2 linked regions of the Endozoicomonas sp. GU-1 genome follow. Each later gene encodes a partner of the first gene's protein in a complex. Links are inferred from orthologs where the notes say so. Each region holds a gene or a part of one and is shown on either strand. Other genes may lie near its edges.

Region 1 (4,963 bases):
CGTTCAAGCCAAAGGGAACGGCAGTAAAAACTGGGTGGCCGGGTCTTTACCCTTCCAGTAATAAGCGCCACTGTGACCCATATCCGCCGTGCCGCTGGATACGGCATCAAAGACTTCCAGAGGTGGTACCAGTTCACCGCCGCCATACACTTTGACGGTCAGTCGGCCATTACTCATTTTATTAACGGACTCGGCAAAGCGCTCAGGCGCGATACCCAGACCCGGGAAATTTTTGGGCCAGGACGTCACCAGCTTCCACTCGATGGCTTTTTGAGCTTCTGGTGCTAATGATCCGGTATTGGTGGTTTGCTGCGGTTGTTCACCCTGGCCACAGCCTGCCAGTGCTGCAACTGCGGCAGCGACGCCGAAAGAGGACAATAAATTACGACGTTTCATGTAAGGACCCTGTTTTCGTAATCTTATTTATGGGGAACACGACAGAAGCATAGTAATTGGATAGGTGGAAGCTGACAAGCTGCCATTAATAACGAGGCTTCGACGCAGGAGCCTCAGGGCCTGTTGAGGTTTTGTTGCGAACAGGAAAAAAATGGCAGTTACTCAGGATAAGGAACTTCCTCTGCGGCTTATTGTCTCATGGCAGTTAATAGTCATGAATACAGGTGCAAACATGGATAGTGTCAGGGTTAATACTGGCGATCAGTTGTTTAAATGTAGTATCTGTCAGGAGCAAGATGGCGGCACCACAAACGAATTTGCTGGCCGGTTGCAAGTCAAGGCATCGTGTCAGTACGGATGCCAGCTTCACCTTGGTTGTATTCCCCTACTGACTGATCAGCAGCAACTTAAACTGGGCCAACGCCGCTGTTCCGAATGTCAGAAGCTTCCCGTGCTGCCATTGCTTTGCGAATCCAAATCGCTAGAGGAGTACGCCTGCCGCTCCGGAAATTGGCGAGCACTGGCACTGATTCTGAAGATTAAAGCCGATCATGGTGCCAGCATACCTTTGGATAAACGTCTGTTGTTAATTACTTTGCAGGAAAGGAATAGCAAATGCCTGGAGCTTTTGTGCATGGCGGGCGCGAATGTCAACGCTACCTTAAGCGATGGATCCACCCTTTTACACATGGTCGCCTTTTGTGGTGACACCGATTCCCTCAAGGTGATGCTCAAGACCCCGGGAGTGAATGTCAGTGCCCTCGAAGACGATGGTTTCACTCCTTTACACTGGGCTGCCACAAATGGTAACCCCTGTCACACTGATTGCCTGAAATTGCTGATTGCTCACCCCGGGGTGGATATCAATGCCAAGGATGTCTATGGTCTCACTCCTTTACACTGGGCCGCCGCAAAGGGTAACACCGATAGCCTGAAGTTGCTGCTCGACACCCCGGGGATAGATATCCACGTTACCTGTACATTTGGCCTCACTCCTCTGCACCACGCAGCCAATTGGGAAAGGGTCGATTGCGTGGAAGCGCTGCTCTTCAAGGGAGCGAATGTCAATGCCGTCGCTACTGAACGCCCTGGCATCACACCACTGGACCTCGCCAAACACAGGAGCAACCCTGCGTGCGCAGAACGCCTGATTGCCAAAGGGGCAAAAACGTCGCAGGAGCTGAAAGCACAGCAGCAGGCATAGGCAGGAAATATGCACGCTTCTAAAGGTGCCGCCAGGCTTTGATTCTTCGTCAAGCCCCAGTACTCAGCCCGGACGGTGTTAACAGAGGAACGCTGGAAACGGGTTTCCAGCCATGCCCTTAGATTGGAGACAGGTTGGCGTAAGCCATCATCAACCATTTAGCACCTTCAGAATCAAAATTGACCTGCACCCGGGCCTGGTTGCCATCACCTTCGTAATTAATCACGATTCCCTCACCAAACACGTTGTGATGGACGCGTTGGCCCAGTGACAGACCATGGTCAGGGGATGCCGGTGCCATGCGAGTCGCTACCGGTCGGGTAATGGTGCCACCAAGGCGCACTTCCTGGAGCAGTTCACCGGGGATCTCCCGAATAAAACGGGAAGGGCGGTTCATGGTTTCACTGCCGTACAGACGTCGGCTTTCGGCATAGGTCAGATACAGGGTTTTCATGGCTCGGGTAATACCCACATAACAAAGCCGACGCTCTTCCTCAAGGTTGCCTTCATCCAACGACATTTTATGGGGGAATAACCCCTCCTCCATACCGGCCAGAAAGACCAGCGGAAACTCCAGCCCCTTGGCAGAGTGAAGCGTCATCATCTGCACGCTGTCCTGGAACTGATCGGCCTGACTGGTGCCCGCTTCCAGTGCGGCATTGGCCAGGAAGGCATCCAGGGGCGTCATGGTTTCGGTTTCTTCCCCCTGCTCGTCATCAAGGAACAGTTCGTCCATATCAAACTGACGACAGGCATTCACCAGTTCCTCCAGGTTTTCCACCCGGGCCTGACCTTTCTCGCCTTTCTCTTTGCTGTGGTGGTCAATCAGGCCGCTCATGGTGACCACATGGTCGGATAGCTCACCCAGATCCAGTGTTTCACCGGCATGGCTCAGGGACTCGATCAGTTCCACAAAAGTGGCCATGGATTTACCCGCCTTACCGCCCACCGCTGAGGCTGCCACCAGGTTCTTTAATGCCTGCCAGAGAGAAATACCCTGACTACGGGCCGCCTCTCTGAGCTTTTCTACAGTTTTCTCACCGATACCCCGGGTGGGAATATTGATCACCCGCTCCAGAGAGGTGTCGTCATCCGGCGAGCGGACAAGCCGGAGATAGGCCAGAGCGTTTTTGATCTCTGCCCGTTCAAAGAAGCGCTGCCCACCGTAGATTCGATAGGGGATCGCAGCCCGGAGCATCGCCTCTTCAAGAATACGGGACTGCGCATTGGACCGGTAAAGGATGGCAATATCGCTGCGGGCCGTGCCTTTGGTGATGGCATCTTTAATCCGGTCAGTAATAAATCGGGCTTCGTCCATCTCGTTAAAGCCAGCGTACAGGTGCACTGGCTCGCCTTTATCACCATCGGTACGCAGCTCTTTTCCCAGACGATCCGGGTTATTGGCAATAACGGCATTGGCGGCCTGCAGGATATTGCCGGTAGAGCGGTAATTCTGTTCCAGCTTGATGGTCTGGGCATTGGGGAAGTCATGGGTGAACTGACGTATATTCTCAATTCTGGCACCGCGCCAGCCATAAATGGACTGGTCATCATCACCCACCACCATCAGCTTGTCCTGGTCTCCCGCCAGCAATCGCAGCCAGGCATACTGCACGGCGTTGGTATCCTGAAACTCATCCACCAGAATGTATCGGAAACGTTCACGGTAATGCTGGAGAATATCGGCCCGCTTCAGCAGCAGCTCGTGTGCCCGCAGCAGCAGCTCCCCGAAGTCCACCACTCCCACCTGTTCGCAGTATTCATGGTAGCGTCGATAAACATCAACCATGGTGCGTTCGAATGGGTCGTAACCGGGATCGATGTAATCGGGACGAAGTCCTTCATCTTTTTTGCTGTTGATAAACCACTGGGCCTGACGTGGCGGCCACTTCTGTTCATCCAGCTGCATGGCTTTCATGATCCGCTTGAGCACGCGCAGCTGATCGTCGCTGTCCAGAATCTGAAAGTTTTCGGGCAGCCCTGTTTCCTTCCAGTGTGCCCTGAGCAGACGGTGGGAAAGACCATGAAACGTACCCACCCACATTCCCCTGGGGGCGATGCCCAGCAGTTCCTCAATACGTGAGCGCATCTCTGCCGCGGCCTTGTTGGTGAAGGTTACCGCCATCACCGAATAAGGGGACATGGCTTCAGCCTGCACCAGCCAGGCGATCCGGTGGACAAGCACGCGGGTTTTACCACTACCGGCACCGGCCAGAACCAGCATAGAGCTGACGGGAGCTGCAACAGCACTGCGCTGTGCATCATTCAGTGAATCAAGTATTGAGGTTACGTCCATAAGAATCTTTCAGTCAGAAGTCGATGCCCCCTGGTGATGGGGAGAGTATTTTCCAGAACAGTGAGAGTTTAGCGAAACTGCGCCATGAGGTCTTGTAATGGTTGATTTGTGCGATTTATCGCACATTTTTATACGACATGAGTAGTTGTCGTACGAGCAGTAATTTAATATTTTGGTAATCGTAATCAGGCATCATTTAATAACAAATACAAGAAGAGGATGCTGTTATGGGAAAAGGTAAAAAAGCCGAGAAAGAGTTCATTCTGGATGAGCACCTGATCCGTCCTGAACTTGAGCAGAAAGGTTCCAAGCGTTCCCTGCAAATCCGCAGAGCACTTGAGGATCGGGAAGAAGACAAACGGCTCAGCGCCATCTTTGGGGAAGATTACTGGGAAGGCATCTAATACCAACTCCACCTTCTAAATATGAACTGCGCAGCCATCTTGAACCGCTGGATCTTCGTTGGAATTCCTCGCAATAGCTTTGCTATTACTCGTCATTCCGCCTTGCCCAGCGGTCCAAAATGACTTGTTCATTATCATATTTAGAAGGCGGAGTTGGTATAACCACTTCAAATAACTGCGAGCCTTTGCTTACTCCCGGGTAGAGGTTTGTTTCCCTTTCGTTAATGGTCCAGGAGGCGTCTATTATTTTCCCCGGCCAGCAAGATTCCAAAAAGGGCTCTCAAAAAGATATAAAGCCAGGGTCCCGGGAAGCGAATGCTTGGCATCAAGTTTGATGAAACCCATACTCTCGTCTTCTTCAATAACGAATAGTTGATAGAGAAGAGTGGCCATTTCTGAGCAGATCACATTTTTGGGCGTGAGTTGTGATCTGTTTTGGTACTTCTCCAATCGCCTTCTGGCTGCGTCTCCAAAAGCACACGAGCCAAGCCCTGCGATAGCTGAACGATATCCTTTCCAGTGAGCACTGGAGAATCCAACTCGTTGCTGTGTTGTTCCTTCAAAATCCTGAACACCCGAGTGGCGATGCCCACGAGACCAAAGGTGAGCAATATCGCAGGCCCCTAAAGCAGTGAGAGGGTCACCCTTGAAACGAAAAAACAC
Region 2 (4,019 bases), 3.4 Mb from region 1 along the record:
TTTTTAATGGAACAGGGCAAACATTTCCGACGCGGTCTCAATTAGAAAATCGTGAGACCGGACTCGGGGAAACAAATAAACAATCCAAAAAATTTAAGAGTAGCGCTGCAACATTTGCTCAAACCGCTAGTGAACTTAACAATAAAATCACTGGAAAAACTGAAAAAACTGAAAAAACTGAAAAAACTGAAAAAGCTAGAAAAGCAGGAAAACCTAAAGACACAAAAAAAACCAAAAGCGGTAAAGCATTTTACCGAAAGACTGAACAAGTACACGCTGAAAAAGCACCTATACCAGGCAATGGTGATATTGGTGGAAAAGATCTTTCCATGCGTAAAATTGTCTGTTTAAAGTGTAAACATTACTTCACTATATTTCTTTGCACTACGAGATTAAAGCTTCACTTTTATCATGGTCAGGAGGCACGAGCAGCTCTTAAAAAAACCAAAGATGAATCAAAATCAGAGTTGGCTATCCTTACCAACGAAGAAGCCATGAGGACAAATACCTCAAAGATGAAGGAAGAGCTAGCGGATAGGCAATACTTACAGGCAGCTAAGAGAGCCAAGGCTGCTAGTGAAGCTGCTCTTAAAGCAGGTAAAAGTCGAATTGAATGGTGGTGGGCACAGGTTTAAACTGATGCTTATCAGACTGAAAAAGTTATACTCTTTTCAGGAAAACGCACGACCACTGTCGTAAAGAAGGCATAAAATGCTGCTTCAAACCTGGGGCAGCATTATATCTTCTTTTACTATCCATCGATCAATCCCATGGCCCCCTCAAAAGAGCCATTATTGACATAGAACCCACCTTCACTGATGGACCACCTTGATCAGATGCAGCCGATCGCGTTAACGCAAAGTCTCCCCCAATGTCTGCTGTACTCACTATTGGCGAAGTCAGGCTGACCTGCGGCCGAAGGCAGTTCAGTCCCCTGGTAAAGTCCATTCCTGATAAGCCGATGTAAACTGTTCAGCGCAAACAGGCCGGATAGTCTAAATATGAATAGTTCCCGAGAAATATAATAGCTTGTTTCACGCCAATGAAACCGCTTTGAGAAACCCGATATATTATTTATAGTCTCAGCAGTCAGCCTTACAGGCAATACAGCAACATGCGAAGTCGATTACTAAACCAGGTAAATATCAGAAGTCTGCCATGAAAATGCCTTTTCAGCCTGGAGACCAGGTGACCACTCATTTTTATCCGGTCCAGAAAAACCGCCGCAGAACCGTCATCCGCTGCTATCGTTCTATTGACTGTCCATCTGGCTGGCTGGTTGATACAAAAGACGACAGTGGAAAACTGTTGAAAGCACTGGATGCGAAGTGGTATCAGCTAATCGAAATGGAAGAGGCACCTGAGCCAGAGACCACCCGGTAGCAAAAAGAATTGTTTAGTAGTGAACGAGGAAGCAGGGATACAGCATGAAAAAGAAATGGTAGTCGGTACTGGACTTGAACCAGCGACCCCCACCATGTCAAGGTGGTGCTCTACCAACTGAGCTAACCGACTGAAGTGGTGCGTATATTATCAATGCAGCTAAAAAATGCAACACTTCAATCAGCTTAATTCTAACAGGGTAAATACCTACTCTCAGTGTTTTAAAACCTGCTCTCTGAGCAAGACAATTTCATCCCTGACAGCAGCAGCCTGTTCAAACTCCAGGTTACGGGAGTGCTCCATCATTTTTGCTTCCAGCTTCTTGATAGTCGCGGCCATGACGTCCGGAGTCATGGGAACCTGATACTCAGTTGCCGGCTCTGCCACTGCCTTCTGGGCTTTACTGCCTTTCTTCCGTCCGGGCACAACAGCCCCTTCAAGAATATCAGCTACAGATTTGACCACACCTTTTGGCGTAATATTGTGTTTCTTGTTGTAGGCCATCTGCTTTTTGCGACGCCGCCCGGTCTCGCTGATTGCCCGCTCCATGGAGCCAGTAATCCGGTCACCATAGAGAATGGCCCGGCCATGAATGTTGCGGGCGGCACGGCCAATGGTCTGAATCAATGAACGGTCAGAACGCAGAAAGCCTTCCTTATCGGCGTCCAGAATAGCGACCAGAGAGACCTCGGGCATATCAAGGCCTTCCCGCAGCAGGTTGATCCCCACCAGCACATCAAAGGCACCAATACGCAAGTCACGGATAATCTCCACCCGTTCCACCGTATCAATATCTGAATGCAGATAGCGTACCCGGACACCCTGCTCATGCAAAAACTCGGTTAAGTCCTCAGCCATTCGTTTGGTAAGCACCGTGACCAGCACCCGCTCCTCTTTGGCAACGGTTTTATGAATTTCCATCAGCAGATCATCCACCTGGGAAGAAGCCGGTCGGACCTCAATTTCCGGATCCACCAGACCGGTAGGCCTGACCACCTGATCAACCACCTGCCCCTGGTTCTCTTCCTCATACTTACCCGGTGTCGCAGAGACAAAAATAGTCTGCGGCCGTCGTCCTTCCCACTCTTCAAATTTCATTGGGCGGTTATCCAGGGCAGAAGGCAGGCGGAAACCGTACTCCACCAGTGTCTCTTTTCGAGAGCGATCCCCTTTATACATGGCACCGATCTGCGGCACAGTCACATGGGATTCATCAATCACCAGCAATGCATTGTCCGGAATATAATCAAACAGGGTTGGCGGTGCCTCACCGGGTTTATTACCGGAGAGATAGCGGGAATAGTTCTCAATGCCGGTGCAGTAACCCAGCTCAATCATCATTTCCAGATCAAACTGCGTGCGCTGTTCAAGTCGCTGAGCTTCCACCAGCTTGTTGTTATCGCGCAAGACATTGAGCCTATCCACTAGCTCTACCTTAATGGCTTCCACTGCATCCAGGATGGTCTGTCTGGGGGTCACATAGTGAGTTTTTGGATAAATGGTCGCCCTGGGCAATTTTCTCAGAACCTCGCCAGTCAACGGATCAAACTCGCTGATGGCTTCCAGCTCATCGTCAAACAGCTCCAAACGGACCGCCTCTTTTTCCGATTCAGCGGGAAAAATATCAATAACATCACCACGAACACGGTAAGTGGCCCGGCGAAAATCCGCATCGTTGCGCGTGTACTGCAATTCCGCCAGGCGACGCAGAATGGTTCGCTGATCCACCCTGTCACCACGGTCCAGATGCATCATCATTTTCAGATAGGACTGTGGATCACCCAGACCATAAATGGCGGAGACAGTTGCCACAATAATCGCATCCTGTCGTTCCATCAGGGCCTTGGTGGCAGAGAGACGCATTTGTTCAATATGCTCATTAACCGATGCATCTTTCTCGATATAGGTATCTGACGTGGGTACGTAGGCTTCTGGCTGGTAATAGTCATAGTAGGAGACAAAATACTCCACGGCATTGTCTGGAAAGAACTCCTTGAACTCACCGTAGAGTTGTGCGGCCAGTGTCTTGTTGTGGGCCATGATGATCGTCGGCCGCTGTATTTTTTCGATCACATTGGCCACCGTGAAGGTCTTGCCGGAGCCTGTTACCCCCAGCAATGTCTGGCAGGCAAGGCCAGCATCAATACCCTTGACCAGCTGTTCAATAGCAACCGGTTGATCACCGGCAGGACCGAAGCGGGAAGAAACTTTAAACGATCGACTCATGCTACCCTTCCATCTGGAGCAGAAAAAATTTGCCAACGGTAACCGACAAACGCATACCAACGGTACATCGTATTGTGTATGATGCCTTCTGTTGGTCGCATGACGGATACTTGCTACTCATCACCGTTATAGTACAGCTATTGGTAGATAGTTTCCGCCACAGGAAGTCTAACCAAACCAGCAGAGAGCTTACACAGACTCCGGGCGAACTTCTCCAGCCAATAGCGGAAGGCAAACAGCATTATAATTCTCAGTGTTACAACCATAAATGAGGAAAACTGTGACTGGTCATCCATCCCAACGCGTGCAAATGGTCAAGCCATCTCCAACTCTGGCAGTCACCGCCAAGGCTGCCGAACTGAGAGCTGCCGGACATGACATTATTGGCCTGGGTGCCGGAGAGCCCGATT

What was found. Proteins that work in one complex are often made in the same cells at the same time.
Region 2: the proteins of uvrD (region 1) and uvrB are in contact, whole or in part, in a crystal structure (PDB 7EGT), measured with the Thermus thermophilus proteins. The link is inferred for Endozoicomonas sp. GU-1 from one-to-one orthologs. Residues at the interface, in WP_096412145.1 of Thermus thermophilus: His654, Arg656, Phe657, Gln666, Asp668, Glu669, Lys680, Arg681, Leu682, Ser683, Lys685, Tyr686, Ala687; in WP_096411307.1 of Thermus thermophilus: Glu23, Leu25, Arg26, Asp27, Gly28, Glu29, Arg30, Phe31, Arg55, Glu326, Asp327, Phe328, Glu379, Ser382, Gln383, His398, Gly400, Arg401.

What each region holds. Positions count from the first base shown.
Region 1 is NZ_CP114771.1:3,619,892-3,624,854, reverse strand. The notes cover bases 1,308-4,225. They hold uvrD (DNA helicase II), read right to left. Parts: upstream 3,897-4,225; coding sequence 1,719-3,896; downstream 1,308-1,718. Other genes in these bases: O3276_RS15150 (hypothetical protein), read left to right, coding at 4,124-4,225; O3276_RS15160 (ankyrin repeat domain-containing protein), read left to right, coding at 1,308-1,600. In the rest of the region: more of O3276_RS15160, read left to right, coding at 611-1,307; more of O3276_RS15150, read left to right, coding at 4,226-4,300; O3276_RS15145 (hypothetical protein), read right to left, coding at 4,544-4,963. UniProt on the Escherichia coli protein: A helicase with DNA-dependent ATPase activity. Unwinds DNA duplexes with 3'-5' polarity. Translocates on single-stranded DNA with 3'-5' polarity. Initiates unwinding more efficiently from a nicked substrate than double-stranded DNA.
Region 2 is NZ_CP114771.1:197,528-201,546, reverse strand. What follows is about bases 1,104-4,019. They hold uvrB (excinuclease ABC subunit UvrB), read right to left. Parts: upstream 3,610-4,019; coding sequence 1,597-3,609; downstream 1,104-1,596. Other genes in these bases: O3276_RS00935 (pyridoxal phosphate-dependent aminotransferase), read left to right, coding at 3,920-4,019; O3276_RS00950 (hypothetical protein), read left to right, coding at 1,159-1,383. Also shown: O3276_RS00955 (hypothetical protein), read left to right, coding at 1-635. UniProt on the Escherichia coli protein: The UvrABC repair system catalyzes the recognition and processing of DNA lesions. A damage recognition complex composed of 2 UvrA and 2 UvrB subunits scans DNA for abnormalities.